Regions from separate parts of the Exiguobacterium sp. RIT341 genome, predicted to be linked through region 1. Evidence: predicted binding sites of a transcription regulator. Region 1 holds the regulator's gene; each other region holds the start of a gene.
The links. Region 1 encodes Rex, which represses fermentation and respiration genes when NADH is low (regulators of the CRP and FNR family bind a similar motif). Its sites were predicted from a motif close to TTGTGAAATATTTCACAA; they were not measured.
Positions count from the first base shown of each region.

Region 1 (7,866 bases):
TCGAGCCGACTGCAAATGAGATCGGGTATGTGCCTGTGTTGGCATCTACCGTACCGATCGTTCCTTTTTTGAAGATTCCATTTGCTTCAAGGAAGTTCGATCCTTTTGCACCGAGATCTGATTGAACCGTTCCCGCTAGCTTATACGTCACTTTTTCATTGCTGTAGTTTTTTAAATCAAGCGTGAATGTGAACTTCTCGCCGACTTCCTTCAAGGATGCCTTGCCTTCACCTGACTTTGTCTCTGTGATGACGACTGGTGTCTTCATCGCAGCACGAAGATCCATCAGTCCAGCTCCCTCACGACGTGGGGAGTAGAAGTTGCCTGTTTTCAATTGTGCGTTGTATTTTCCTTGATCGAGTTGCGGACGCGATGTATTCATCAAGATGTTTTTGGCGAGTTTAACGCGTGTTGCACCAGTGACTTTGAAGTCCTTCGCAATCCGTTGCATGACGAGTGCTGTTCCTCCAGCGACGTGTGGTGCTGCCATCGATGTACCGCTCATGACGCCATACTCGTTATCATTAAGCGTCGAATAGATTTTCCCACCTGGTGCCGTGATTTCCGGCTTGAAGTCAAGGCTTGGCGTGACACCCCATGACGTGAAGTCAGACATTTGTCCTGCGACCGGGTTATCGGTTGAGACCGCTTTTCCGTCAAATGTCACTGCGATTGCCTTGCCTTCTTTTGCTTTTGCTTCGAGATCATTCCCGTCCGCGATGCTAAGCGTCACGAGTGGAATCGTCGGATTGTTGAGCGCCATGCTGACGTAATCCCCGTGATCGACTTTACCACGGACGATGACACCTGCTGCGCCTTGCTTCTCAGCTTCTGCTTGAATCATGCTGTAGTTAAAATCACCTGTTCGCACGACGAAGACGACTTTCCCTTTGACGTCTTTACCTTCATAGTTCGAAGCTTGACCGTCACCGACATACACGACATCCTTCTTCTCTTTATCGAAGACGGCAATCGGATTCGGCGAATCTTGTTTTTGGTATGCCAAATAACCGACATCCTGACCGTCGATCGTCAGCGCCATGCCTTCAAGCGTCAATTTCGTATTTTCGAGTGACGCGACTTGGAGCGCCTGGCTCGTCAATCCTGGTGCACCAACGACACCGATATCCGGGTTTGCTGTATATGGATTACCCGCACCATGACCTGCAAACGCCGAGTTACCAGCAGAGATCGCACACAAGATACCGTTGTTCATCGCGTTGACGATCGCGCGTTGCTCCGGATCATCTGCGTTGACGAACGATGCCGTCGAACCGAGACTCATGTTGATGACGTCCGCTCCAAGTGCGATGGCATCATCGATTGCTTTGATGTAGATATCACTAAATGTCGATGGCATCCCTGGATCGTTACCGAAGACCTTCATCGCAAGGAGCTGTGTTTCTGGAGCGACCCCTTTAATGCCGCCGTTCGCTTCATCCCCGTTTGCTCCGACCGTACCTGCGACGTGCATCCCGTGCATCGATGCCCCCGCACCTAAGTCACGGATTTCGCTGTCGTGATCGGCATAGTTATAGCCGTACGGTACTTTTTCCGTGAAGTACTTTCCTTTTAAGCCTTTTGTTTCTTTCGTACTCTCGACCTTCGAAGAGGTTAAATCCACCTTTGTCTCTGGACTCAAGACCATGTCCTTGTGCGATGGATCAATCCCCGTATCGATGACCGCGACGACGGTTCCTTCCCCTTTAAAGCCATAGTCCTGCCACGTTTCCTTCGCATTGACCATGTCCTTGCTGTACAGCATGTCTGGCTTGGCACCTTTATCGACGGTTGGGCGCGCATATTCGTGCGCGATATGTACACTTTTGACTCCGTCGAGTTGTTTGATATCTTCGATGTCACCGAACTTCACTTCACCACTGAATCCATTGATGACGGTTGTGAAGCTTTCTTTATATGTAACAGGAATCGCCTTTTTAGCGATAGCTGACTTGACTGATTTTTGGACGCTGACGAGTCGATCCTTGATCGATTCCTTTTCGGCATTACTCAATGTGCTATACCGCTTGTTTTGAGCTTGGGCGATTTGAATCGCCGGTTTTTGTTCCATCTCGATGACGACTCGAACTTTATCCGATTGTTTGTAGTTCTTTTCTTGCCCCGATTTCTTCAGTGAGAGCGCCTGCGGTTTTTGACCCGTCGCTTTATCTTGCGAGGACAGTGCACCTTGCGCACTGACTAGATTGGAAGACGTCATTAAGACGGCTGCCATAAGTGCAATCTTCTTCTTCATGCGTTCGTTTCCCCTTTTCTGTAAAACCATAGTAGTAATACTAATAAAACAGTTTAAAGAAAATTCTGTATTTTTAGTTTAATGAAGTTAATGGAAATAAACAATTTATATTTGTCTATTTTTTAAATTTATTTCTTTTTGGTGACATTTTATATTTGGAAGGAATTTAACTGGGAACATAAAAAAAAACTCCTCGAGCACTCGAGGAGTTGAACGTATGAACTTGGTGGAGACTATCGGGATCGAACCGACGACCTTTTGGCTGCCAGCCAAACGCTCTCCCAGCTGAGCTAAGCCCCCATGAATTATCTTTAGTATACGCACCGCTAACTGCTTTATCAATATAAACATAACGCTTTCATAAAAAAGAATTCCTCCCGAAATTGCTGGAAGGAATTCACGATTCATTTATTCAATTCACGCATCAAATCCGCCTGTCGTTCAAGCTCTGCCTGTTGCTCGAGGATCAAGACCTTTTTATAAGTCCGCGCAGAAATCAAGATACTGATTTCATAGAGAACGAACAACGGCACTGAGATCATCAAGTGTGACGTCACGTCCGGCGGTGCGATCAATGCCGCAACGACGAACAGCGCGAAATACGCATATTTCCGATTCTTTCGCATGAAATATGGCGTCACAAGACCAAGACGTGTCAGGAACATCGTCACGACCGGCAATTGGAAGAGAAGACCAAACGGCATCGTCAACCGGATCAAGAAACTGAAGTAGTTTTCGACCCCGATGACTTGCTCGATCCCCAATTCTTTCCCGAGATCCGTTGAGACTTCGAGCAAGAAAGGAAGCAACCAGAAATACGAGAAGGCTACACCAGCCAAAAATAGAAAGAAGATGACTGGAATATATGTCAGTGTTGCTTTTTGTTCCTTTTCATAAAGCCCTGGTCGGACGAATGCCCACAGTTGATACATCCAGAACGGTGACGCTAAAATCAGCGCGATGATGAACGCAAGATTCAAATACAACATTAAAGGATCGGCGACGTTGAAGGCATTTAATCCGATACCGAGCTCTTTTAAGTCCGCTTGCAGAAAACGGACGAGCGGTCGGACGAGCGGAAATGCGACAGCGAACAGGACGACGACGATGAGGAGCGACCAGACAATCCGCTTACGCAGTTCGTCTAGGTGCGACGTCATGCTTTGTTCTTGATCAACCGTCATGATTCAATCACTTCTCTTTCGGTTCGTCCTTTTTATCGTCGTCCATGATGCCGTTCGTGGCATTCTTGAACTCTTTCAATGTTTGACCGGCAGCACGACCGAATTCCGGTAACTTCTTCGGTCCAAAGATGATCAACGCGACGACAGCAATTAATCCGATACTCGCAGGTCCGATACCTAACGTGAGCGGGATAAGGTTTTCCATTATGATTTCACTCCTTCAGCTGATTGCGAATAATGCTTCATGAAATAAACTAACGACTGCAACTCGATCGATAAATCGATGTGATGAACCCGAACGCTCGCTGGCACGTTCAACCGTGCAGGCGTGAAGTTCAGAATGCCTGTCACACCATACTCGACTAACTCATCCGCTACTGACTGTGCGAACTGGGATGGAACCGTCAAGATGGCGACATCGACCTGATTCGCTTCGATTTGTTCTTTCATGTCCGAAACATGATAGATTGGAACGTCATGCGTCGTTGTTCCGACCTTCTCTTCGTCCGCATCAAACGCAACGACTATCCGAGTACTATTATTCTTTAAAAAGTTATAATTTGCAAACGCTGTTCCGAGATGACCGACCCCGATCAAGGCGACATTCGTCACCTCATCTTGATTCAAGGTTTTCCGGAAAAACGTTAAGAGATGTTGAACGTTATATCCATACCCCTTCTTCCCTAGTGCCCCAAAGTAGGAAAAGTCGCGACGAATCGTTGCTGAATCAACCTTCACCGCCTCGCTTAACTCAGCAGAAGAGACGCGGAGCTTACCTGAATTGTATAAACTTTGGATGAAACGATAATATAGCGGCAACCGTTTTGCTGTCGCTTGTGGAATTTTTGTGTCTGGTCCATTCATCCTGCAGTTCCCCCTTCGGCCACATCCATCGTGGCACCCAAATCTTTGCAAAAAGCTTTCTACTCTCCTTGATTGTAAACCACTTCACATAGAGTCACAAATAATATATTCCGCAGGACCTCGCGCTTTTGTTCGTGATAGACTAAAGGGTGGAAGGATGGATGGAAATGATACTCTTACAAGTCAACCAACTCTCGAAATCATTCGGCGTCGAGCCGATTTTAGAAAATATCAAATTGGAAGTACAAGAGCGCGACCGGATTGCGCTCGTCGGTCGCAATGGTGCCGGTAAATCAACCTTGCTCAAAATCATCGCTGGTGAACTCAGTCATGACTCGGGCGATATCATGAAAGGTAAAGATGTCAAAATCGGCTATCTCGCGCAAGACAGTGGTCTCGAATCGAATGAGACGATCTGGAACGAGATGCTGACCGTCTTTGAACATCTGCAAGAACAAGAACGGACACTGCGCCGGATGGAAATCGAGATGGGCATGGAGCACATCTTGAACGACCCGGTCGCTTACGATCGACTTCTGAAGACGTACGATCAAGCGCAACATGACTTCTCTGAAGCAGGTGGTTATCAGTTTGAGGCGAATATTCGCTCCGTCCTGCACGGCATGCGCTTTTATCCAGACGATTACTCACGCCGGATCCAGACATTGTCCGGAGGTCAACGGACACGGCTCGCCTTAGCGAAGATGCTCCTGCAAGCACCAGAGCTTCTCATTCTCGATGAGCCGACAAACCACCTGGATATCGATACGCTTGCTTGGCTTGAAAGTTACCTCGGTGGTTATCGTGGTGCCGTTCTGATCGTCTCGCACGATCGGTACTTCCTCGATCAAGTCGTCAATGTCGTCTATGAGCTCTCTCGTAATGTCTGTCGTAAGTTCACGGGGAACTATACGAAGTACCTCGAGCAAAAAGCGGCATTGTACGATCAAGAAATGAAACAGTTCGAACAGCAGCAAGAAGAAATCGCAAAGATGCAGGACTTCATTCAACGAAACATCGCTCGGGCGACGACGACAAAGCGTGCTCAAAGCGTTCGAAAACGGCTCGAGAAGGTCGACCGGCTCGATCGACCAGATGGAGATGAACGCAGTACGGTCCTGTCCTTCCCAATCGAAAAACAGAGCGGGAATGACGTTCTTCAAGTCAATCAATTGGCAATCGGTTACGAAGAAGCTGTCTCAAAAGACATCACGTTCCGCTTGCAACGCGGTGAATCACTGGCACTCGTCGGACCGAACGGAATCGGGAAGTCGACGCTCTTAAAAGTCCTCGTCGGTCGTTTACGTCCTCTCTTCGGTGATTTCCGTTTCGGCACCGGCGTCTCGATCGGGTATTACGATCAAGAGCAAGCGGAACTCAATGACCGGAACCGTGTCATCGATGAGATTTGGAACGAATGGCCACTGATGCGCGAACAAGAAGTCCGTTCTGTGCTCGGACAATTCCTGTTCAGCGGCGACGATGTCTTCAAAATCGTTCATGAATTGTCTGGTGGCGAACGCGGACGTCTCGCGCTCGCAAAACTGAAACTCCGGAAGACTAACGTCCTCATCCTTGACGAGCCAACGAACCACTTGGATCTTGATTCGAAGATGGTCCTTGAGAACGCTCTCGTCGACTATGAAGGTACGCTACTCTTCGTCTCCCATGACCGCTACTTCATCGATCGGATCGCGACACGCGTCATCGAGATGAGTGAAGCTGGTGTGACAGAATACCTCGGCGATTATTCGTACTACACAGAGAAGAAGGCCGAACAAGAAGAAATCGCTCGCCTTGAAGCCGAAGAGGCAAAAGCGGCAAAAGTCACGGCATCGAAGACGATCGACAAAGAAGCACAGAAAGAAGAAAAAAAACGCCGTCAGCAAATCGAACAACTCGAACAAGATATTGAACGGCTCGAACAGCGTTCAGCGGAAATCGAACAGTTGCTTTGCGAACCGGAAGTCTTTAATGATATTCCAAAAGCGACAGCGTTATCTGCGGAACGGGACCAGATCGATGTCGATCTACTCGAATTGATGGAACGATGGGAGAACCAACACTGATGCGAACGAAAAGCTTTTTCATCAACCTGATTCAAGGACTGTTATCCGGTATTCTTTATTTCGTTCCGATGTATGCGGATTACGTGTCCGCCTTCATCCGCCCGGATGCCTTTAATGCTGCGCTTCCTTTGTTCCTTCTGATTTCTTGCATGATCGGACTTGTCATCCAGACATGGAGCGGTCTTCTCGTCAGTCTACTCTCTGGACTATGCTGTACGCTTCTAACGACACAACTGTTCGTCGAACTCAATGATCCATTGATCATATCCTATTATGGTAGCGTCACTCCATTGACCGCCTTTTTGATCAGTTGTGTCGGGGTTTGGGCGCTGGCAATCATTTTTTATTTGCTCGATGGTTATCAGTATAGTAAACGTCACGGTCTCGAAGGTTCTTCGAACGAAATCGATTCACAACCTTGAAGTCCGATCGATGAACTAGATGCGCGATATGAAAAAAGGAGTGGAGATTCCGGTAGCTAGACCGGTCTCTCCACTCCTTTTTATTTGAATCGAAACGTTCGTCGTCAACATGGATCGTACAGTGAATCAAGCATTCACACTTCTATCATTTTGTCGGTCGAGCAATCGTAAACGTCTTCCCGATCGTCGCATAATCATTTCCCGCTAAACGAGCGACAGCCTTCAATCCTGCCGCATCGATCCGGAACGACTCTACGAGTTCATCCGCGACGTGATAGCGCAGTACTTCCCCGATCAACAGATCGGCACCTTCTAGCTCGACATGCTGCGTCAAGCGCATCTCGAACCGGATTTTCGCTTCCGCGATTCCGGGCACGTCGATTGCATCGCTATCGACGAGCGTTAAATCCGTCCGTTCGAGTTCACTTTCACCGTAAGCGAGTGGCGCAGCCGTCTCATTGACTGCGTCGACGATTTCTTCGCTGACGATATGGATGACATAGCTTTGTTTTGCTAGGATATTACGTGCCGTATCCTTTTGCCCCTGATCCGTCCGTTGTACGGCAATCACCAGTTGTGGCGGACTACTTGATGCGACCGTAAAGAAGGAAAAGGGGGCGGCGTTGACCGTCCCGTCTTCCCCTAGTGTCGTCACGAAGGCAATCGGACGCGGAATGATGCTTCCGATCAGTAATTTATAATTGTCTTTTGCGCTAAGCGTTGATGCCTCGAACTTCATGAATGACCCACCTTTTTCCTCACCCGATGAGTGCAGCGAGTGAATAGTCTCCAGCACCAATCATCGCCACTCCAAGGGCGATAACGATCAATGCCATGTTGTATTCGTACCCGTTCTGCGTCACCCAGTAACCATTCGCACCGTGTACTTTAACGATCGCGACAAGCATCGAACCGATGATGAGGATTGCAGCGATCCAGAGGAATACCCCGCCTGCAAACAATAATCCACCGATTAATTCAGCAAGACCCGCTGTAATCGCGAGTGCTTTTCCTGGCTTCATGCCAATTGATTCGAACCAACCGCCTGTTCCAGCGATGCCGTGTCCACCAAA
Region 1 is NZ_JFYW01000008.1:388,621-396,486, forward strand. Features, by position in the region: gene BW42_RS10875 (S8 family serine peptidase) at 1-2,254, opposite strand, end outside; tRNA gene BW42_RS10880 (tRNA-Ala) at 2,479-2,554, opposite strand; gene tatC (twin-arginine translocase subunit TatC) at 2,659-3,438, opposite strand; gene BW42_RS10890 (twin-arginine translocase TatA/TatE family subunit) at 3,446-3,643, opposite strand; gene BW42_RS10895 (redox-sensing transcriptional repressor Rex) at 3,643-4,302, opposite strand; gene BW42_RS10900 (ABC-F family ATP-binding cassette domain-containing protein) at 4,470-6,371, shown strand; gene BW42_RS10905 (hypothetical protein) at 6,371-6,793, shown strand; gene BW42_RS10910 (flavin reductase family protein) at 6,939-7,532, opposite strand; gene BW42_RS10915 (DoxX family protein) at 7,552-7,866, opposite strand, start outside.

Region 2 (7,866 bases), on a different contig from region 1:
TAAGTGTAGTCCGGAATGACATAGTCGATTCCGAGTAATTCATCCTCAGGGAACATGACACCCGCGTCGATGACGATGATTTCATCTTGGAATTGAACGACATACGTGTTCTTTCCGATTTCCCCGAGTCCACCGAGTGCGAAGACGGCGGCTTGATGGTTTTTGACGAACTTCATTCGAACGTCGCAACCTTGAAGTCAGGATGTTGTTGTTCGTATGTCAAAAATTCTCCACTAACTTCGCGGATGAACTCAATGTTGATCTCTTTGAGGTGGTCAATCGTTGATCGCACGTCACGAATGCTTTCCCCTTCTACATACATCGTTTCTGTCCGTTCACGAACAGGTGCTTCCGAACGAAGCGGTTGGTAAAATACTTTAAAAATCATGTCTAGCAACTCCTTATCAGTACATTGTTTTTTGTCCTTAGTACAGTATACACGATACATGGACTATTTTTCATCCTTATTCCGCATGTTCCCTTCCGGCAACACGCTTTTGGTTATGCTATACTTTCACATGAACAGGTCATTTCGACCAATTAAAAAGAGAAGGTGAAACCATGGCAAATCAGAAAGTCGTCTTTTTCGATATCGACGGAACCTTATTGCATGATGGTCATTTCGTTCCGGAATCAACAAAACAGGCAATTCGTCAACTTCAAGAAAACGGTGTATATGTAGCGCTCGCGACTGGACGCGGTCCCGCAATGTTATCTGGGATTCGTGAGTTGCTCAACATTGATACGATCATCGGTTACAACGGGCAAATTGTCGTTCATCAAAACGAAATCATCTACAAGCGTCCACAACCTAAAGTCGATCTGACACATTTGACGCAACAAGCAAAGGAAAACGGACATACGCTTGTCTATCTTGGCGAAACAAAAGGTTTTACAACGAAATCAAATGATTTTCATGTCGTTGATTCGCTCGGAGATCTCGACATGCCGTTACCGCTTCACGATGAAGAAGCCTTCTTGTCTCACGATGTGTTTCAAACGCTTGTCTACTGCACGGCAGAAGAAGAAGCAGATTACATCAAACGTTACGATGCTTTTGATTTCATTCGCTGGCATCCCCATGCGATGGATGTCATCAACGTTGGATCCTCGAAAGCAGAAGGCATCAAACAGTTCTTGAAATTGACAAACATTCGCCGCGAGGATACCTTCGCTTTTGGAGATGCTCTCAATGACCTTGAAATGCTACGCTATGTCGGAACCGGTATTGCAATGGGCAACGGACTTCCGGAAACAAAAGCCGCTGCCGATTATGTCACGAAACCAATTCTTGAAGACGGTATCGCACATGGACTTAAAGAATTCCAACTCATCTAATAGATAGATGTAAAGCTGAGGCATGCCTCAGCTTTTTTTAGTTCTTTACTTTATGAATCGCGCGTTCTAAGCGATCAAGATCTTCGTTCTCACCAATGACGACGAGATAATCGCCTTTTTCGATGACTTCATCTGCCTGCAAGGAGATCATGACATTTTCACCCCGTTTGATGGCGACAACATTTGCTCCATATTTACTTCGTAAGTCGAGATCAATCAAGGTTTGTTTTGCCATCCGATCACTGACTTTAATCTCAACGATTGAGAATTCTTGTGATAAGTCTAAGTAGTCAAGGATATTCGAACTCATCAATCCGTTCGCAATCCGAACCCCCATATCCCGCTCAGGGTGAACGATGAAATCCGCTCCAATTTTTCGCAATACTTTTTCATGGTAATCATTCGTTGCTTTGACGGTGATCGATTGCACCCCGAGCTCTTTTAAAATTAACGTCGTCAAGATAGACGCTTGAATGTTTTCCCCAATAGCGACGATGACATGATCAAAGTTTCGAATCCCCAAACTTTTTAAAACGTTCTCATCGGTCGTATCGGCAATGACAGAATGTGTCGCAATCCCCATGAATTCGTTGACACGTTCCTCATCGGAATCAATTGCCAAGACATCATAGCCGTTTTTCGATAATTCGCGGACAATCGAGCCACCAAAACGCCCTAGTCCGATTACTGCAAACTCTCCATTCATTTTCACAACTCTCCTTCACAATCGCTCTTCATTAGTAGTGTACCCGATTCAATTTAAAAATACTATAAACGCCTCTGCGAATCGCAGAGGCGTTTATCCATTCATTATTTTGATGATTTTCCACGTACATAATCGTTATCGAACAAGAAGAGCCGTAAAATCAAATACAACGCCGGAATTAAGAGTAAAAGTCCGAAGATGAAAACGACTACGAGTGCGGAAGCCATCGTTTCGTTTACGACTGCTTTGTTGATATCGATATATGGATACAAGATATACGGCAAGTGTGTATATCCGTAACCGAACCACGCGACTGCATACTGTAACATGACCGCGACGAACGCGATGCCATAGTTTTTCTTCATATAGACGAGTGTCACGGCAATGAGGAAAAATAAGAAACTAGCAGCGAACCACCACCAGTTGCCGTTTAGGATATTTTCATAATGCCATGCCGCTTGGTTCTTCAGTCCAAAGAAGACGAGCGCACAGACGAGGATTGTTGGTCCACTCCAAAAGAGTGCCCATTTCCGAATAAGTGGCGTAGCTCCCTCATCTTTCGCTTTATCCGCGTAGAATAAGAGGAACATCGCGCTGATGTATAAGACAGATACGATAGCGAGCGCTACGACCGTCCACGAGTAAAAGTTCGAAAATAATTTCGTTCCTAAAAACTCAACTGTATCATTCGTTTTGCGGATGAAACCACCTTGACTGATTGTCAATGTCGTCGACATCGCAGCAGGAATCAGCAACCCTGTCGCTCCATATAAAAATGTGTAGAACATGCTGTCGTTTGATCCATAATTGGCGAACGCATAAAAACTACCACGAATCGCAATCAAGACAAGAACAATTGACGCTGGTACGAGTAGTGCCGTACCGAAATAATAAGCGGAGTCTGGGAAGAACCCAACTAGTCCTACGAAGAAGAATACGAAGAAGACATTCGTTACCTCCCAAACAGGAGAGAGGTAACGAAGAATCAATCGATTCGTCAGATGATCCCGCTTCGTATATTTTGAATAAAAGGCGTAAAATCCAGCACCGAAGTCAATTGAGGCAACGATGAGATATCCGTACAGGAAAGTCCAAAGGACCGTGATCCCTAGTGTTTGAACGTCCAAATCGTTCCCTCCTTACTTGTTATCATCCACGAACATTGCTTCACCGCGTGCATGGTGGTTTTCAGCAAGTTCTTGAAGTTCTTTTCCAACCGTGTTTTTCTTAAACATCCGTAATAAGACGACCGTACAAATCGTACCAAGCAACAAGTACAATGCACTGAATAAAATGAGCATCGGACCAACCGCTGTTGAAGTCGTCGCCGCGTCCGCTGTTCGCATGATACCGTAAAGCGTCCAAGGTTGACGACCAATCTCAGCGTACATCCATCCCGCTTCGATTGAAATCATCGCTAACGGACCACCGATGAACACCCCTCGTAAAATCCACTTATTATATGGATTCAATTTTTTCAATCGGAATGCCAAGATGAACAAAGCAGAGATAGCAGTCAAGTACATCCCAATCGATACCATGATATCAAAGAAATAGTGGACGATCAGTGGTGCTTGATCTTCTTTTGCGAATTCGTTTAAACCGATGACTTCCGTATTCGGAGCCCCACCTGCAAGAATTGAGAGCGCATATGGGATTTTGACGGCTCCTTTGATTTCATAACTGCCGTCTTCTTGCTGATCAAGTATCCCACCAAAAATCAATTCTGCTTCATTTGTCGTATCAAAATGCCATTCCGCAGCTGCTAGTTTTTCTGGCTGGTATTTCGCTAAATATTTCCCTGAGAAGTCACCGACAAGTGCTGTCGAGAACGCGAAAATCAGACCAGCCATGACAGTGAGACGAAGAGCTTTCTTATGATATGCCGTCTCTGCTGCTGAGAGTGTCTTTTTGCGAAGCAAATGGAACGCCGCGATTGCTGCCAAGATAAAGGCAACAGTCAAGTAAGCTGAAACGATGACGTGTGTCGCCTTCGTCGGTGTCGCTGTATTAAACATTGCTTTTAATGGTTCGATTTGCGTTAACGTACCATTGACGATCTTAAATCCTTCTGGTGAGTTCATGAAGGAGTTGACTGTCGTGATGAAGAACGCTGATGCTGTCGCACCAATGACGACTGGAATCCCAATCAACCAGTGCAACCATGGATTTTTGAACCGGTCCCACGTATACAAGTAAATACCAAGGAAAATCGCTTCAAAGAAGAACGCGAACGTTTCCATAAATAGTGGCAAAGCAATTGTTTGACCCGCTACTTGCATGAGTGACGGCCAAAGTAATGATAGTTGCAAGCCGATTGCCGTCCCTGTTACGACACCGACTGCTACGGTAACGACGTATCCACGCGTCCACCGTCTTGCTAATAAGATATAATCTGGATCTTTGCGTTTCAGACCGATGAATTCAGCTGCCAGTACCATGAGCGGTACTCCGACACCAATCGTCGCGAAAATAATATGAAACGCTAGTGTGAGCCCTGTCAACAATCGACTGAGCACTACGGGATCATTGAACATGTATTTAGCCCCCTCTTCCTAAAACATACTTCTCTATATGGTCTATAACCGTATCATAGAGAACATAACCCTTTGTGTCTGTTTATAATGTTTGATGTAACAAATTGTTCACATATACACGTGATTTTTTTCACAAAATGTTCGAAAACTCTTATTCCTACATATATTAAAAACTTTCCCATTCCTGAATTCGAAAGGGAAAGCTTTATATCCTTTATTATTTCATAAAAATTTTTAAACATACTCTCGGAAATAATGGTCAAGTAAATCAATGACAAAAGAAATGGCTGATTCATCCGGGTTTAATGTTGGTTGATGCAAACCAGATGTCGGATTATCGACGCCGAGCCAGAACATCATCCCTGGGATCTCTTTCAGCATGAAACCAAAATCTTCCCCTGTCATCGCCGCGTCACATTCGATATAGTTGGCATTCATCTTTACGAATGATGAGAATTTATCCACGATTTGCCGGTCGTTGACGACTTCATAATAGCGATTACCGAATTGCAGATCGATTTTAACACCAAACGAAGCTTCGATTCCTCGAATGATGTCACGGACACGACGTTCGAGTTTTTCCATGTCTTCGCCGTTTAGCGCACGCATCGTTCCGTCAAGAACCGCTCTACCGGCAATGACATTCTCACGAATACCTGCATCCACTTTCCCAATCGTGATGACACTACAATTCATCGGATTAATGGATCGACTGACGATCGTTTGCAATTGCATGATCAAGGCTGCTTGCGCAACAACTGTATCAATCGTCAAATGAGGAAAAGCCGCATGACCACTTTGACCATAGATCGTGATATGAACTTCTCGAGCACTCGCGAACAGTACGCCTGGACGACTAGCAATCGTACCGACTGGATATTCCGGTGCAACGTGAAGACCATACATCTCACTCGGACGATATTTTTCAAACAATGGACTTTTAATCATCGGCTCCGCCCCGCCCGGTCCTTCTTCTGCCGGTTGGAATAAAAAGACGACATCATCCATGACTGGTAGTTCAACGATCCGTTTCATCAACCCTAAAGCAATCGAGGCATGCATGTCATGACCACATGCATGCATGAACCCTGGGTGTTCTGAGCAATACGGAAGCCCTGTCGCTTCTTCAATCGGTAACCCATCAATATCTGCGCGATACCCGATCGTTCGGTTTCCAGTCAATCCTTTCACTCGAACGAAAACACCTGTTTCAAATGTGTCATATGTGACACGATCTGGCGGATATGTACGAATTTGTTCCAATATAAAAGCTTGCGTCTTAAATTCCTTGAACCCTGGTTCCGGTATTTTATGAAGCGCGCGCCGCATCTCAATGGCGTATTCCATCTGACTGACTTCCTCCTTCTTCTTTTACGATGTCCCAAAAAGCTTGGACTTGTTTTAATTCAAGCATCGATTCCGTGGACAAGATCCAAGTATCTCGCTTCAGTACTTTTCCGGATGATGTCTTCAACGGAAGCTGCATGACTTCATTCGATTGCTGAATCGTCGACTCAGGTAAGATAGCAAAACCGATGCCATGTAACGCCATCTGTTTGCATGTCTCGATTTGGTCGACGACCAAAGTCCGAGAGGGTGGACTTGCGAACCGATCTTGCCACCACTCTAAAATTTCTTGATAGTACGTCGAATCACTTTTGAACTGGATGAACGGGCGATCCGTCACACGCAATTGTTCAATCGACGTCAACTCACTATCAACTAGATAGAGCGGGTCTGAGAAAAGGCGCTCTTTAACACCTTTCCAGTCCGGGTTTCCACGAATGATCCCGATATGAAAGTGTTCCTCTAACATATGACGCATCATCTCACTTGACCATCCGGTGACCAACTGGACACGCACATGCGGATAACGCTCGACGAATCGTTTTAAGACACGCGGGAGCCAGTATTGTCCCATGATGGAGGCGACAGCAATCCGAAGCGTTCCGTAAACGGCACCCTCTTCTGCCGTCAATTCACTTTTTAGTTCGAGTTCCTTCCGATTCATCTCTTTTGCGAGACCAATCACTTTTTCTCCTTGCGGTGTGATGCTTAAGCCACGCGATGAACGAATGAATAGTTTGGTTCCCCAGCGTCTCTCAATCGCAACAAGACGTTGACTAAGCGCAGGTTGTGAAACGAATAATCGTTCAGCAGCTCGCCTCATATTCAATTCTTCCGATAAAGTGATCAACATTTCCATTTCCGACACTTGCAATGTGAGATTCGACTCCTCATGATATAAGATGGCATTAGTTTAACACGTTAGAAAGGACGATACATATGACACGCTATCATTTTATGTTCATCATCTCAACGATTGCAACGCTTGGCAGTCTCTATTTTAGTGAAATTCGTGGATTCATTCCCTGCCCTCTCTGTTGGTGGCAACGACTATTCATGTATACGACAGCCTTTTATTTGCTCATATCCTTGTTCCGGTCGAAAACGATCGATCCACTCTTTGTACGCCTATATGTGCTTGCCGGCTTTGGTGTCGCCTTGTACCATGTCATCCTTGAGCGTTTACCCGATGGCGAAGCGTTATGTTCGAGTGGCTGTCTCATCAAATGGGTCAACTATTTCGGTTTCTTGACGATTCCGATGATGAGTCTCATTGCCTTTACATTACTCTTGATTCTAGCGTTCTATCCAGCACGTTCGAACAATGAAGCGTAAGATATGAATCTTTGGTCAATACAAAGAAGGAGAAGTCAATTCGGCTTCTCCTTTCTTTTGTCGTTTTACATCACGTCCATCGATTGAAAACACTTACGGCGCTTGAGAACGCAAGCTCTGAGAGTTGTCCCGTCCCTTCACACCAGTCTCCGACGAAAGCAACACCTGCATGTCCCGGAATTTGAGTCGCAAGAGGACCTTGCCCCATTTTCCATTTGATTTCTTGTACGACTGCTCGTTTAATCGTTCGTTCTGCAACGATACGTTCTCTCCAGTCTGTGAAATGAACGTCAAGCATCTGTTCGATTCCCGTTCGAACATGTCCGATATAATCAGGATCCTCAAGTCGATCGTGTTCAAGATAAGCGATTGCTTGAAGGACTTGACCATCCTTTGGTGCGAGGCTTGCATCATAATGCGATAAATCCGTGATGAACGCTCGATGCGAACGGTCGTAGATGTATGAATACGGTGTTTGGATATAAGGCTGAAGTCCGAGATCATACACGAAAACTTCGACGGGTTCATGACTCGCATGCGGTGTCACGAATTTTTGGATCGTCGTTGGAGTCGCCATTTTTAAGATTTCACGTGGTGGTACGG
Region 2 is NZ_JFYW01000001.1:351,299-359,164, reverse strand. Features, by position in the region: gene rnjA (ribonuclease J1) at 1-176, opposite strand, end outside; gene BW42_RS01760 (DNA-dependent RNA polymerase subunit epsilon) at 173-388, opposite strand; gene BW42_RS01755 (Cof-type HAD-IIB family hydrolase) at 562-1,338, shown strand; gene BW42_RS01750 (TrkA family potassium uptake protein) at 1,376-2,044, opposite strand; gene BW42_RS01745 (cytochrome d ubiquinol oxidase subunit II) at 2,149-3,171, opposite strand; gene BW42_RS01740 (cytochrome ubiquinol oxidase subunit I) at 3,184-4,581, opposite strand; gene BW42_RS01735 (N-acetyldiaminopimelate deacetylase) at 4,816-5,928, opposite strand; gene BW42_RS01730 (LysR family transcriptional regulator) at 5,912-6,802, opposite strand; gene BW42_RS01725 (disulfide bond formation protein B) at 6,868-7,263, shown strand; gene BW42_RS01720 (FAD-dependent oxidoreductase) at 7,334-7,866, opposite strand, start outside.
Region 2: BW42_RS01740 (cytochrome ubiquinol oxidase subunit I) is a predicted target of Rex. The motif match lies at 4,700-4,717, and genes of this name have one in related genera.

Region 3 (7,866 bases), on a different contig from region 1:
TGTGAGCTGACGCTGACAGCAGAACAGCAGGACTTCATGGAAGCGAATGTCTATTCGATCGCGCAAGCGAAGTTCGAACCAAGCCTTGTCCTTCGGGCGATTATGATGAACGATATGGTTGTTGGTTTTGTGATGTACAACACGGAACTAGAAGAACTCGACGGTTACTGGATATACCGCATCATGATTGATCAGGTGCGGCAAGGGAACGGGATCGGGCGATTAGCGATGCAAGCCGTGATTGAAGAGATGCGAATGTTACCCGCAGCAAAACGAATCGTCGTCGGTTATCGACCGGATAATCAGGCGGCACACCGTCTGTATGCGAGTCTTGGCTTCATCGACCACGGGGATCGATTCGGTCGGGAAATGGCAGTACGATTAGAAGTATAAAACTTGATGAACCGTCGATTAAACAGGAGTCTCCTGACATGCTGTCGAACTAGAATCAGCATGTGAGCAACAAAGGAGTCTGATGAGATGAAAGTACGTCAAATGATAGCGGACGATTACGAAGAAGTCGTCCGTATTTACGAACAAGGAATAAAGACGGAGAACGCGACGTTTCGCACGGAAGCATTACCGTACGAAGAATGGACGAGACATCACCATGAACACAGTCGTCTCGTTGCGATTGAAGGCGAGCAACTGCTCGGCTGGGTTGCGTTAAGTCCATTTTCTTCGATTCCAGCATACGCTGGTGTCGCTGAAATCAGTCTTTATATTGCAGAAGAAGTACGCGGTAAAGGTGTCGGCACTCGCTTGATGGAAGACGTCATTGCAACAAGTGAAGCAGCAGGCATCTGGACCCTGCAATCGCAAGTCTTTCCGGAAAATCATGCGAGTCTGCGCCTTCATGAACGTTTTAATTTTCGCGAAGTTGGTCGCCGGGAGCGAATTGGTCGGCTCGGAGGCAGATGGCGCGATACGGTATTGCTCGAGCGACGCAGCACATATCTCTAAAATTCGGCAAGTGGACGCAATGTTCCCTTGCCTTCTTTGTGTTGAAAGCAAGGGATAACGGGAAAAGACAGACAGCAAAAGAAGGGGAGGGATCACGATGGATGATTTTTTTGGTGAAGGACTTGAGACCAATCAACAAAAGCGGAAACGCAAACTAGAGGAAATTTTTGATCAGTCGTTTGAATCGGAGCGACGGGATTTTAATCAATCGTTGGAGCAGGACGTGACAGTTGCTTTGATCGGAGACGTCAATGCGGGAAAATCCTCGACCTTGAACGCAATTCTTGGTCGCGAAGTCGCAACGGTCGGAGCACGTCCAGGTGAAACGGTTCGGATCGATCAAGTAAGGCAACATCCAGAAGATAAAGTCATCTTCGTCGATACACCGGGACTAAATGATGCCAATACACAGAACTCGGAAGCGACATGGACGTATTATCAAAGTGCCGATGTCATCCTTTATTTTTTAAATGCGGCAGGTACCGTCTTATCTGAGACAGAGACGAAGAATTTCCAGAAAATCTATCAACATAACCAAAATGTCTTGATCGTTGTCACGAAGATGGATGCGACGGATGATGTCGACACGATCGTTCACCATATTGCAGAAAAACTACCAGGACCAAAAATCATTCCCGTATCAGCACGAGAAGGAACGAATATTGATCGGCTCCGCCGGGAGGTCCTCGATATCTTAAAAAAGTTCGACAAGGATAATGTGTTCGTTCGCCAGATGGATCCGACCGTTCGTGGGAAGATCGCCAACAATTGGATCGTGGGTGCTGGAACAGCTGCTGGTGCAATCGGTGCCGTCCCGTTTCCAGGAGCTGATATCATTCCGTTGACTTCAATTCAAATCGGCTTGATGCTCAAGTTATCAAATCTGTATGAACGGCAGTTATCCAAGGAGAGTGCGAAGGAGTTGCTTGTCGTGACAATCGTCGGAAACTCCGGGAAAACGGCTTTTCGACAAATAGCGAAACTGGTTCCGGGATATGGTGCCGTCATTGCAGCGGGAGTCGCTTCGACCGCCACCCTTGCACTTGGATATGGAACGAAATATGTCTATGAGAATAAGCTCGAACTAACGCCGGAACAACTAATGGGATTCGTCAAACGATTCCGAAAGAAGGCGGAGGAGTCGTCAAAAGAGACAAACGAGTAATCTCCTTGCTATTCCATACAGCAATGAAGGGGGAGAACATATGACACGATACTCGAAGAAATCAAACAATATCAATCGAAATTCCGACAAAAGGCACCTGCTGAGAAACAACGGTTGATGGCGGAAGCGACAGCTGAACTGGCTGCTTCTGGAGTCGCACAAGGTCTAGGTGTCGGTGACACAATCCCACACTTTACATTACCCGATGTATTTGGAGAACCAGTCGCAATCGAGACATTACTCGAGCAAGGTCCTGTTATCTTAACGTTCTACCGGGGTGGCTAGTGTCCGTACTGCAATCTCGAGCTTCGCGCGTACGAACGGTAAATCGACCGAATCCGCGCTCAAAGAGCGCCTGTCATTGCAATTAGTCCGGAGACAGCTGATTTTGCTGAGCAAACGGCGAATAAGAATGCGTTAAGTTTCCCTGTCTTAAGTGACGTTGATTTACATGTATCCCGTCAATTTGATTTGGTGTTCGACTTGCCAGATTATTTGATTGAGATTTACAAAGCATCGGGACTTGATGTAGCGAAGCACAATGGAAATGAGGATTGGCAGTTACCGAAACCGGCGACGTTTATCATTGATACGAATGGTGTGATTCGTTTCGTAGAAGTGCCGTCCGATTATACGAAACGCGTTGATCCAGAACACATCCTCCAAAACCTTGAACAGAATAAAAAGTATGAAGATTGACTTAAACGGTCTGGCTTCTCTCTACTTGTTGGGAGAAGTCAGACCGTTTGAAGTTTCCCTTTATTTTGTATCAAGAAGTACTCGTCTCAGCCATTCTTGAAATTTGAGATCAGTCTGTTGCCAATCCATTGCCCGTGCAAAATGATGAGCGGAGATGCGAATGGCTTCGTACTCCTCTGGATCTCGGAAGCAAGCTCGCATTTCGGCAGCGAGTGCACCAGGTGTTTTGTTTTTAGCCATGTAGCCTGTCATGCCGTACTGAACGGCGTCTCGGACACCAGGAGCATCATATACGATGGATGGTGTTCCGACCGCCGCCGCTTCAATAATAGAAAAACCTACGCCTTCACGTATGGAAGGGAAAAGGAGAGCGGTGGCACGACTCATCATGCGGCGCGTTTCTGTTTCAGTGACTGAATCGTAATATGTGATAGCATCCTTCACTTCTTTAGGAAGGGGAAGTGTAAGGTATTGCAAAAGATGAGAGCTGTTACGAATACCAATCAGCCAGAGGCGTGTCTCAGGAAACTCACGTTGGACCATGAGGAATGCCCCAATCGTATCTTGAAGTTCTTTTTTGTTCAGACGGTTGATATATAGAAAGGTTGGAACATGTTCTTTTAACTCCCATTCCTGTTCAGACCACGTGGAAAAGGAAAGTCCTGGCGGCAACATCGTGATATGACTGTTAGTAAAACCAGCACTTTGTAGTTCATCTACAACAGAGGGGCTGACAGTCAAGGCATGACTATCTTTATACCAGCTTAACCGTCGAGTCTCTGTCCATTCGCCAAGCTTTGAAAAAGGAAACACAAGCGTCGTCGACCAACGCTCACGAATCAATTGATAAAGAAATAAAGTTCGTTTATGACGTGGAACATAAAGTGGTGTGAAGAAATGAAACCCATTCAAATGATCCAGAACTAAATCAATCGTTTTAGCATAAGACCAGTAATAATAAAGTGCATATGGAATAAGAGAAGCTGTCGTACCATAACGGAGGTAAGTGATACCATCTCGATACTCCGTCGGTGATCCGCCCTTGAATGAGACAGACAAATGGGTAACTCGGTAGGTAGTACTGACACGCCGCAACATTTCATGAATAAAAGTTTCAGCTTCTCCGGCTTGTGGATGTCGAGCATCACGCCAAGATAAAAAAAGTAGATGAGGTTTCATGTCGTACCTCCTTTGCGTAGAAAAAATTGGATCCGAAAGATCGGTTCTGCTAATAATCTTCTCTAAAGTAGAAGGATATTCCTAGAAAATGCATCAAATCAATAGACTTCTGTTTCATCCATGATGTCCTGAAGCGTTACGTATAAAAGCTTTTGGGTAAAGAACAATAACGAAACGGGTAGGAGGAAAGCGCATGAAATGGAAGGGAAGAGAACGGAGTTCGAACGTCGAGGACCGGCGGGGAATGGGTGGGAAAGGAATCGCCGGTATCGGCGGTGGTGTCGGGATCATCCTGCTGATCGTCATCACTTTGATGGGCGGTAATCCAACTGAACTACTCGGAGACTTAACCGGTGGGGATCAGCAAAATACGACGTATGAGGAAACAGCGCAGGAAAAAGAAGCAGCGGACTTCGTCTCCGTCGTCTTGGCCGATACGGAACGAGTCTGGACGAAAGAATTTAAAGAAGATGGTAAGACCTATAAAAAACCGAAACTCGTCTTATATACGGATCAAGTTAGTTCGGCTTGCGGACAAGCAGGGAAGTCCGTCGGTCCCTTTTACTGTCCCGGTGATCAGAAATTATACATTGATTTAAGCTTTTATGATGAACTGCAGACGAAATACGGAGCACCGGGCGATTTTGCGATGGCGTATGTCATTGCGCATGAAGTAGGGCATCATGTCCAGACGTTACTTGGAAAATCGGATGAGATCATGCCACTTCGAAAGCAAATGAGTGAGGAGAAGTTCAATAAATACCTCGTTCGATTCGAGCTACAGGCAGATTATTATGCCGGCGTATGGGCGCATCACGCGCAAGGAGAAAACTTGCTCGAAGAAGGCGATCTTGAAGAAGCGTTGACAGCAGCCAATGCTGTTGGGGACGATACGTTACAAGAGAAAGGACAAGGATATGTCGTACCGGAAAGTTTCACTCACGGCACATCGGCGCAACGAGAGCGTTGGTTCCAAAAAGGCTTTGATAACGGCACGATCGAAGGTGGAGACACATTCAAAGCGAAGAATCTATAAAACGAAGTAAAGACATACCTTTTGAAACATTTTCCAGTCGTTTCCGTAAAGAAGAGAGAAGGATTCAAAGGGGAGTGTCGAAGTTGAAGCACATCAGTCTATTTTTGTTGCTGTATACGGCTGTCGTCGTATTGACGTACATCGTGTCACGATTTGCGCCAAACTTGTTGGTCTACATGGTCTATATTGCGATTGCGTCGTTACTCGTCATCACGGGCTATTTATTGAAACGGCTTGTACTGAAACGTTAAATACCAAAAAGGGGCTGACTCACATGTCAGCCTCTTTCGCTATTTAAAAGCAATCTTATGAACGGAACATCGTCGGATCATCTGGAACGTTCTCCAGGTAAGTGATCCGTCCGTTTTCATTAAGACGTGCGATATCTTTTCCGTCTTGCGTGAAGACGCTACCGTCTGCCCGTTTTCCGCAAACTGCCCAGCGTGTTTCATACGTTCCTGGTGTTGTTTCTTCCCAGCCGGCGTACATATGCTTAATATCCTGATTCGCCGTGAACACATGACGGACGAATTGTTTCCAGGCGTCGATGCCGTGCTTTGGTTGTCCGTTCAGAACGAACGTGATGTCTGTCGTAAACAAGGAAACGAGATCCTCGAACGCTTGTGCGTCCGTGCGTGACGCGTCGAATAAATCGAAATAACGATTCAATACCATAGTAAAAACCTCTTTCTGTTCATTAAAGTGTCATCATCCGGTCTGTGATTAACGCATGCAACCGTTCTAAATGTTCCGGTGGACAGGAGGTATCGATTGCTTGACGGATCGAGCCGATTGATTCGCGCTTCAACGTCGATTGCCAAGCATCTTCTGCCTCTGTCATCAGATTCGAGAGCAGACCGATCTCCTGTTCCTGAATCCCCATCAAATCTTCAAAGACACCACTTGACGCGTACAATGTCTGTTTGCCCTCAATGGCTTGATAGACATCGAAGATTTGAATTTCTTCTGCCGGACGTCGTAAGCGAAAGCCCCCTTTGACACCCGGTACGGAATACAACAGATCCGCCTGAACGAGTTTTCGTAAGAGCTTTTGGAAATAGGTCGGTGAAGCACCGAGTTGCTGACTAATGAACTCACCGGACAAAACGGCGCGCTCCGGCAGGAAGGTTAAGAGCAACATCGCATAAACGGATTGCTCGACTCCTGTTTTCATTTGCATAGAAAGACTCCTTTCGTTAAACGTGGATAATGTATATCCATAATAGTTCGATGATGAAAAATTGTCGAATGATATGCTCTCACAAAACCGTCACACCTTTTCGACAGCATCTGCATGGCATCCCCGTTCCGGATTCGGTATACTAAATGTACGATATGTGAAAATATTCACTAAAAGTCGTTCACACTTTGTGAAAGGACGTTTGTATATGAATCCATTAAAAGGAATCGTCCAGATTCCACGTAGTATTCTCATTCAATTCATCATTGCAGCTTTCTTAATGGGGGTCGCGGTCGTCGGTCAGTCATACGGCATCGTGTTGACGGTCGATCGCATTTTCCTAAAAGAACAACCGTTTGAAGCTGTCATTCCGTTACTACTCACCGTTCTCGGTATGTTGTTGCTCCGAGTCGCCGTGACGTATTGGAACGGTCGTCTTGGTACGACGTTATCGGCACACATGAAGCAGGCGCTTCGAGAAGCACTCGTTGCGAAATATACGAGTCGCTCAGTCGAGATGATGCTACAAGGGCAAGCGGGACAGAAGGTCAGTGTCTTGCTCGATGCAGTAGACGAGATGGACAGCTACTATAGTCAATATTTGCCGAAAGTCGTCCAGACGACGATCGTTCCCTTGATGGTCTTGATTGCGGCATTCAGCTATGACTGGATCACGGGTCTTGTCATGATGATCACGGCGCCGTTCATTCCGTTGTTTTACATCATCATCGGCATCATGACGCAAAAGCGGGCCGATGCTCAACTCGAGAAGATGACGGCATTCTCAGGAACGTTCCTCGATACGTTACAAGGACTGACGACCTTGAAGTTATTCGGTCGCGCGAAACGACAGCGTGACGTCATCGAAAAAAGCAGTCTCGATTTCCGAGATGCGACATTAACGGTCTTGAAGCTCGCCTTCTTGTCGTCATTGATGCTTGAGTTCGTCTCGATGCTCAGCATGGGAATGATTGCACTTGAAGTCAGTCTGCGTTTGATTCTGTTTCAAAGCATCACCTTTATCCCAGCGTTCTTGATGCTCGTGTTGGCACCAGAATACTATCTTGCCTTAAAAGAGATGGGGGCTGCTTTCCACACGGGACGCGGTAGTGTGGCAGCAGCGAAACAAATCGCAGCCGAATTGACGGCAGACGATCGTCCTGTTGCATTCGGTCAATCGGAACTCACGATGAATCGTCCACCACAAATCGTCTTGGATGAAGTCGGCTTTACGTACCAAGAAGGACGTTTTGCCTTGCAAGATATCGGGCTTACGATTGAGCCGTATCAAAAGGTAGCGTTGATCGGTCGCAGTGGGGCCGGTAAATCGACCGTCTTGCAGTTGATTGCCGGACTCGCGGATCCACAAGAAGGACGGATCCTACTCGACGGAACCGAGCGCGGTCAGGTGGAGGAAACAAGCTGGTTCCGTCAGTTGAGCTACATTTCTCAACATCCGTATCTGTATGCCGGAACACTGGCAGAAAACATCGCGATTGGTGAGCTTCGTCAAGCGACGCCGGAAGAGATTTTCGAAGCGGCGCAGGCGGCAGGGCTCGAGGAGTTGATTGCGACGTTGCCTGAAGGGATCGACACGGTGATCGGAGAAGGTGGACGCGGTCTATCGGGTGGCGAAAAACAGCG
Region 3 is NZ_JFYW01000009.1:256,642-264,507, reverse strand. Features, by position in the region: gene BW42_RS12260 (GNAT family N-acetyltransferase) at 1-393, shown strand, start outside; gene BW42_RS12255 (GNAT family N-acetyltransferase) at 481-963, shown strand; gene BW42_RS12250 (YcjF family protein) at 1,061-2,128, shown strand; gene BW42_RS16600 (hypothetical protein) at 2,246-2,413, shown strand; gene BW42_RS16595 (redoxin domain-containing protein) at 2,456-2,827, shown strand; gene BW42_RS12240 (glycosyltransferase family 4 protein) at 2,888-4,006, opposite strand; gene BW42_RS12235 (neutral zinc metallopeptidase) at 4,200-5,042, shown strand; gene BW42_RS16330 (hypothetical protein) at 5,126-5,293, shown strand; gene BW42_RS12230 (nuclear transport factor 2 family protein) at 5,349-5,717, opposite strand; gene BW42_RS12225 (Rrf2 family transcriptional regulator) at 5,740-6,222, opposite strand; gene cydD (thiol reductant ABC exporter subunit CydD) at 6,431-7,866, shown strand, end outside.
Region 3: cydD (thiol reductant ABC exporter subunit CydD) is a predicted target of Rex. The motif match lies at 6,378-6,395, and genes of this name have one in related genera.

Region 4 (7,866 bases), on a different contig from region 1:
ATCATCTTATTCCTACTAATCGTTCGACAAATCTTGATTGCCCGTCAACATGGGTTGATTGTCGCACAATTACACGAACGAAATGAACAACTCGTTTCACGCATTGAACATCGAAAACAACAAATCCAAGATAGTGAACAACAGGTCATTCCACTCTTCCTCGGTCATCCTGATCCGATGATTCGACTCGATCAGTCCGGCACTGCGCTGTACGCGAATTTAGCTGCCCAACGTCTGTTTCATTTGCCAGATATGACGATTGAACATGTTCCTCGTACGATGCGTCATTTGTTAGAAATGCTCGAAACGAACGTTGATGAGTATGAGGATGAACAAAGTCGCCGCTATGAAATCATTGATATTCCGATTCAAATTGCCGCTACCTCGATGGGACGATTCACGATTTTACATGATGTCACGGAAAGCAAAATTCGTCAAAAGAGAATCGAATACCATGCCTATCATGATGCTTTGACTAATATCGGAAACCGTCGTTCCTTAGAACGAGATTTCTCAAATCGACTCTCCGATAAGAATTATCTTGCCTTAGTCGATTTAGATGGATTTAAGCAAGTCAATGATACGTATGGTCACGAGGCAGGAGATTATGTATTAATTGAAGTTGCGAAGCGATTGAGCGAACATACAAGTTCTTCGGAATCCGTGTATCGCCTCGGTGGAGATGAATTCGCGATCCTTTTACAAGCCGATGATGAACTCTCCTTACGCCGAAAATGTAAATCCTTTTTACAATTTTTAAGACGTCCCTATGTCTACAAAGGACAATCTTTATTCGTTTCCGCAAGCATCGGAGTGACAGCGTGTCATGAGGCCGATCTTGAAACATGTTTAAAGCAAGCCGATCTTGCCATGTATCGCGTGAAACATCGGGATAAGAATGATGTCGCTTTATATCGAGCGGACCCATGAAAAAACCTAGGACATATGACTTTTTGTAGTCAACGTGTCCTAGGTTTTTTGAGTTATTCTTCTGGTCTTGGTGCAATGTTACCTTCTTCGATATCGAGGAGCAAGTCGATTAATTCCGCACAAAACTCTGGATATTGACGAAGTAACGCGTCTTCTCCCACTTCATCCACGAAGTCCGTCAACAAAGCGAGGACTTCTGGTACTAATGCGCGCGCTACCTTCATGTAGGCAATCGCAAAGCGCCACTTACCAGAAATATAGAGCAGTTTCCCAATCAACAGATCCCCCGGTTCGACTTCAATCTCAGCCAAATCCGTTTGATACGTCTGTTTCGACATTAAATCAACAACACCATCTGCATCGACTTGAAACAGCGACGGCATCGGGTCAGCTAATCCACGCAAGGCGCGATAGAGACTAGGTGATAGCTCGTCTTTTATCTGCTCGAGAAAACGACCGTGCGGTGTTTTTCCTTGATCATCCGTTTCATAGAAGATCGCCCAGTCAACGAATAAGTCCCGGAACAATTCAGCATCTTTTAAATACCAACGTCCTTCTGTCGCAATCTCTTCAATGAAAGCGACCCAGTCCGTACTGCGTGCTGTTGCTGCTTCCTGATACATTTTCTTCAAGGCTGCATTCATTTCCGCTTCAGAAACCGTCGTCGGAAATGGAATTACTTTTCGATCGTTCTTCATTTCGATCGCCCTTTCCGGTGAGGAGTAGCCGGTCGCTTAATCGTCTGAGGAGCTGTGAATTCACGTTTCGGAATGACTTCTCCGCGGTAAATTTCCATTGGCTCCATCTCGACGCCCATTTGCTTTGCAAGTGTTTTTAAGTGTTTTAAATCTTGATCCGTGACAAGTGCAAGTACCATCCCATTTGCGTTTCCGCGTCCCGTCCGACCTGAACGGTGTACGAAATCGTCAAGCGACTCCGGTAAATCGTAATGGACGACGTGTGTGACCGCTTCGATATCAAGCCCACGCGCCGCAAGACCTGTCGTGACGAGTAAAGGAAACTCTCCCTTTTTATAAGAACGCAAGGTCTCCATCCGCTCTCGTTTTCCTTTTTCAGCGTCTAAAATCCGGTATTTCAGTGAGAATTTACTCAACTCGCCATTCAATGGTCCAAGGAATGAGCGATTGTTGATGAATGTCAGCACTTTTGATCCTTGCATGTTCGCCAGACGACGTAACAATTCCGGTTTCTGACGACGTGAAGTCTCCAAATAACCGAATGTCACTTGTGTGCTGACGGCACGCTCAACACGAATCGTCTCAGGATCATTCGCAAGCGTCCGTCCCCATTCTGCTGTCCGTTCCGGCAATGTCGCTGAGACAAATGCCAGTTGTCGATCGCGTAGCGCACTATTTGCGATTCGCGTCGCCGAGTCACTCATGCCACTTTCATAAATTTGATCCGCTTCATCTAAAACGATCAATTTCACCTTATGCATCTTCAGCTTCTTCGAATCAATCAACTCGACGAGACGTCCCGGTGTTCCGACGATGATTTGCGGCTTTTTCTTCAATCGTTCATATTGTCGCTTTAATTCAACACCACCAATGAATGCACCGGATTTGATACCACTTCCTTGAGCAAATAATTGAATGACTTGATGAATTTGCATGACGAGTTCCCGTGTTGGTGCCGTGATGACGACTTGCACGTGTGGCTCTTCCACTTCAATCTTTTCTAAAGCTGGAATGACATAAGCAAGCGTCTTCCCTGTTCCTGTCGGCGCTTCAGCTAGGACATCTTTTCCTTCGCGCAACAACGGAATCGCTTGTTCTTGAACAGGCATCAACTCTGTAAAGCGCGCCCGTTCCCATGCTTCCTGTAAAAATGGTTTTGTAAAGTTCATAACGATTTCTCCTACTCTCTTAATTCCATCATGCCGTTACGTATTCGACATGATCTCCTGATGCATCACGGTATCCCCGTAATGTCTGTGTATATTCATTTCCTGCGTCGAGCAATCGGATGTGGAACCGGACTTCTTCTTCACCAGCTTCTTCCTTTAAAATCTCGAAGCCTTGGATGACACGATCCTGTAATTCTGCAGCGAGTGCCGGATACACGGCAAGACTCGCATACGTCGCTTTTACGTCCACGGGACGGCGAACAAGCGCAATCCAGTACGATTCATCATAGCCGATAAAGTCTTCATAATCAAAATCATCTTCAAACCGAATCCAGAATCCATCACCTTCAAATTCTGTGATCATCCCAGTTCGCGTCGAACCTTCCGATCCGATTTTCAGCGAGACCCAGTCTCCCGACTGATAATCTCCTTGTTGCGTTAATGACACATACTCCATTTGGCACACCTCCACGTTCTATGTTCCCTTTTTCATTGTCAACGATACGTCCTAAAAACACAAGATACCGTAACGTGACATTCCTCACAGTTTCAACTGTGCTAGTGGATCTTTTTCAAATCAGCTCATACAGTTTCGTGAAAATCTTGATTTACCAGACTTCAACTGTTTTTTAATCTTCACTCTTTCATAGGTACAGAAATAAAGAAAGCCCGTCATATCAACGTTTGTTCACTTGTTAAAATATTCACATGAACGTAAAGGGAATCTCTACCTCCTTTTGTTACACTATTCACATAAGGAACTGATCATTAGCTCAATTTTAAAGGAGTGGTATCCATGTTATTAGAAAAAACGAGTGCCTGGGCAAACTTTACGTCTGGCGAATGGATCAAGACAATCGATGTTGCAGACTTCATCCGGCTCAATCGCACGGAATATACAGGTGATGATCACTTTTTAGTCGATCCGACGCAAGCGACGCAACGGCTTTGGCAACAAATTCTACAGTTGACGAATGAAGAACGACAACGTGGTGGTGTGTATGCCGTCGATGCCAAGACACCATCAACGATTCTCTCGCATGATGCAGGGTATCTTGATCCCTCTCTTGAAAAAATCGTCGGCTTACAGACGGATGAACCGTTCAAACGTTCAATTCATCCGAACGGCGGGATTCGGATGGTGAATGATGCCTTAGCTGCGTATGGCTTTGAAGCAGACGAGACCGTCACGAAAATTTTCAGCGATTACCGAAAAACACACAACCAAGGGGTTTTTGATGCTTATACTCCAGAGATGCGCGGCGCGCGTAAAGCCGGTATCATCACAGGATTACCAGACGCCTATGGACGTGGGCGGATCATTGGCGACTATCGTCGTGTCGCTTTGTACGGAACAGCACGTTTGATTGAAGAACGTAAGCGAGACTTGAAGGCACGTGGCGGCTTCCTCTCTGAATCGATGATCCGCGACCGCGAAGAAATGAATGAACAATTGCGCGCATTAACGGAATTGACCGAGCTTGGAACTCGCTATGGTTTTGATCTCTCCCGCCCTGCAGAAACAGCACAAGAAGCATTCCAGTGGGTCTATCTTGCTTATCTTGCTGCGATCAAAGAACAAAATGGTGCAGCTATGTCACTCGGTCGAGTCTCGACGTTCCTCGATATTTATGTCGAACGTGATCTTGCGACCGGCCGCTTGACGGAAGAAACAGCACAAGAGCTCGTCGATCATTTTGTCATGAAACTTCGGATCGTCAAATTCTTACGAACACCGGACTATAACGATCTCTTCTCTGGCGACCCGACGTGGGTAACGGAATCGATTGGCGGGATGAGTGAAGATGGTCGATCAAATGTCACGAAAAGTTCATTCCGGTTCCTGCATACGCTCTCGACACTCGGTCCGGCACCTGAACCAAATCTAACTGTTCTCTGGTCCACTCAGCTTCCACGCGGATTCAAGGAATTTTGCGCGAAGATGTCGATCATATCAAGCTCGATTCAGTATGAGAACGATGATTTGATGTTGCCGGTTTATGGGGATGATTACGGCATCGCTTGTTGTGTCTCCGCGATGCGGATCGGGAAACAGATGCAGTTCTTCGGTGCTCGAGCAAACCTTGCAAAAGCATTACTTTATACAATCAATGGCGGAATGGACGAGAAGCTCAAAATTCAAGTCGCCCCAGCCACACCATTGATGCTCGACGAAGTACTCGATTACGAGACAGTCATGGCGGCTTACGATCGTCAACTCGATTGGCTCGCAGAACTGTACGTCAACACACTGAATGTCATCCACTACATGCATGATAAGTACAGTTACGAACGGATTGAAATGGCTTTACATGATCCGGAAATCTTACGGACGATGGCATGCGGCATCGCTGGTTTATCGGTCGTCGCTGACAGTCTATCCGCTATTCGTTATGCAACAGTCCGCCCGATCCGAGATGCGGATGGGATTGCAGTTGATTTCAAGATCGAAGGTGAGTTTCCAAAGTTCGGGAATAACGATGAACGGGTCGATCAGATGGCGGTTGATCTCGTGACATTGTTCATGGAGAAAATCCGTAAACATCCAACGTATCGAAATGCGCTCCCGACACAGTCTGTCCTGACGATTACTTCAAACGTTGTCTATGGTAAGAAGACAGGAAATACACCCGATGGACGCCGTGCGGGTGAACCATTTGCACCCGGTGCTAACCCGATGCATGGACGTGATACCCGTGGTGCTATCGCTGCTCTGACGTCTGTCGGGAAACTACCATATGAACATGCGCTCGATGGTATCTCCTACACGTTCTCGATCGTTCCAAAAGCACTTGGTAAGGAGGAAGCAACACGTATTCGCAATACGGTCGGATTACTTGACGGATATATGGGTGGTACGACTTCAAAAGGTCATCACTTGAATGTCAACGTCTTCGACCGTGAGACGTTACTCGATGCCATGGAGCATCCAGAACAGTATCCACAGTTAACGATTCGGGTTTCCGGTTATGCCGTCAACTTCATTAAACTGACGCGTGAACAACAGATTGATGTCATCAATCGTACGTTCCACGGTTCTCTCTAAAATGATGTGTAGTATGTGAAAGGAAGTGAGCAGAATGACCTATGGTATGATCCATTCCGTTGAATCATGTGGAACAGTCGATGGTCCTGGCATTCGATTCATCGTCTTTACGCAAGGATGTCCACTACGGTGTCAATACTGTCATAACGTGGATACATGGGAGTTCGGTTGCGGACAGCGTGTCTCAGCAGACGAAGTCGTAAAAGAAGCGATCAGCTATCGCTCCTTTTTCGAGGCGACGGGTGGCGGAATCACCTTCTCTGGAGGTGAACCGCTCGCTCAGCCAGAGTTCCTAGAGGCTGCTTTAACAGAAGCGAAGCGGCATGGACTGCATACGGTCATCGATACCGCTGGATCTGTCGTCCCAAAAAACATCGACGCCATTCTCGATGCGACGGATTTGGTTCTGCTCGATATCAAGCATATCGACGATGCTGCTTGTCGCGTCTTGACTGGACGGAGTAACGCCAATACACTCGCCTTCGCAAAACGCCTAGCCGAGCGAAACATTCCCGTCTGGATTCGCCACGTCCTAGTTCCAGGTATCACGATGTCGGAACATTTCCTCCGTCAGACCGGCGAGTTCATCCGGACGCTCGGAAACGTCGAGCGCGTCGAGGTACTGCCGTATCATCAACTCGGAGTCTATAAGTGGGAAAACCTTGGTCTTGCTTATCCGTTAACTGATGTGCTTCCTCCTTCACGAGAAGAAACAAACGCTGCGCAAACCCTACTTGAATCGTACTTGTGTTAACGTTTCCAATTTGTTACAATGACATCATAGATTATGAACAGGAGGTACAACACCGAAATGAAGCAATCACTCGTACAGGTCGCTTGATGAATGAAATCATCTCTTTCGCAATGCAGTTGCGGATGTCTGACGCTACGAGTCTGCTCTTTTTCGGTGTGACCAACCTCTGGCCAGCACCTTCTTTGAGTTACACTCCGGCACACCATCCGCTCGCTTCGGATGGTGTGTTTTTCATTTCATCTTATCGGAAATGAACACTAAAGGAGCTGCTTTTATGCCTACTGAAACACTTACGATCCAACACCTATCGATGGACTACGACGAACGACGTCTTTTCTCGGACGTTTCTTTTCATATTCATACCGGTGAACATGTCGCCTTAATCGGTCCGAACGGCATCGGAAAAACGACACTGTTACACTTGATCGCTGACCAACTTCAGCCGACTGACGGTTCGATCAAGCGTCATTACAAAAAACTCGGTCTACTATCACAACACTTCGTAGCGGGCGATCACACCGTTCTTGATGTCGTCGAACGAGCGGATGCGGTTCGTTATCAACTTCGCGCTAATGCCATGAATGGTGACTTGACGATTTATCAACGAGCAATCGATCAGGACGCCTTCTCGCTGGAAGCAGATGCAGCACGCGTCTTAAAAGAAGTCAAATTAGAGGAAGCACTCTGGACACACAAAGCATCCAGTTTAAGCGGTGGTGAACAGACGCGCCTCCAACTTGCCTGTCTGCTTCTATCACGACCTGATTTCATCATTCTCGATGAACCGACGAATCATCTGGATCAAGAGACACTCGAGTGGCTCACGGAATGGGTCAACATGTCACGGACCTCGATTCTCTATGTCTCACACGAACGATTCTTCATCGACGCAACGGCTGATGCCGTCATTGAATTATCCGAATCAGGGGCAACGCGATACAGCGGAAACTATCAGTCCTATAAAGAACAAAAGGAACATCAAGCTCTGTCGCAACAACGAGCGTACGAAAAACAAGAACGCACCCGTAAAGAGCTGACACGCATGATTCAAGGATACCGGCAATGGCATCAAAAAGCCTCGAATCAAGCGAGTGAACGCGATCCGTATGCGAAAAAGAAGGCTGCTAAACATGCGACGAAGGTCAAGGCAAAAGAGCAGCAACTCGAGCGTCTACTCGAGGATCGTGTACAAAAACCACAAGTTGCACCGACTGTTCACGTCGCATTCGAACATGAAGCGATTCGTGCGAAACGACTGATTTCGTTCGA
Region 4 is NZ_JFYW01000011.1:162,972-170,837, reverse strand. Features, by position in the region: gene BW42_RS14475 (GGDEF domain-containing protein) at 1-930, shown strand, start outside; gene BW42_RS14470 (hypothetical protein) at 984-1,628, opposite strand; gene BW42_RS14465 (DEAD/DEAH box helicase) at 1,625-2,797, opposite strand; gene BW42_RS14460 (hypothetical protein) at 2,826-3,254, opposite strand; gene pflB (formate C-acetyltransferase) at 3,594-5,843, shown strand; gene pflA (pyruvate formate-lyase-activating protein) at 5,878-6,597, shown strand; gene abc-f (ribosomal protection-like ABC-F family protein) at 6,872-7,866, shown strand, end outside.
Region 4: pflB (formate C-acetyltransferase) is a predicted target of Rex. The motif match lies at 3,490-3,507, and genes of this name have one in related genera.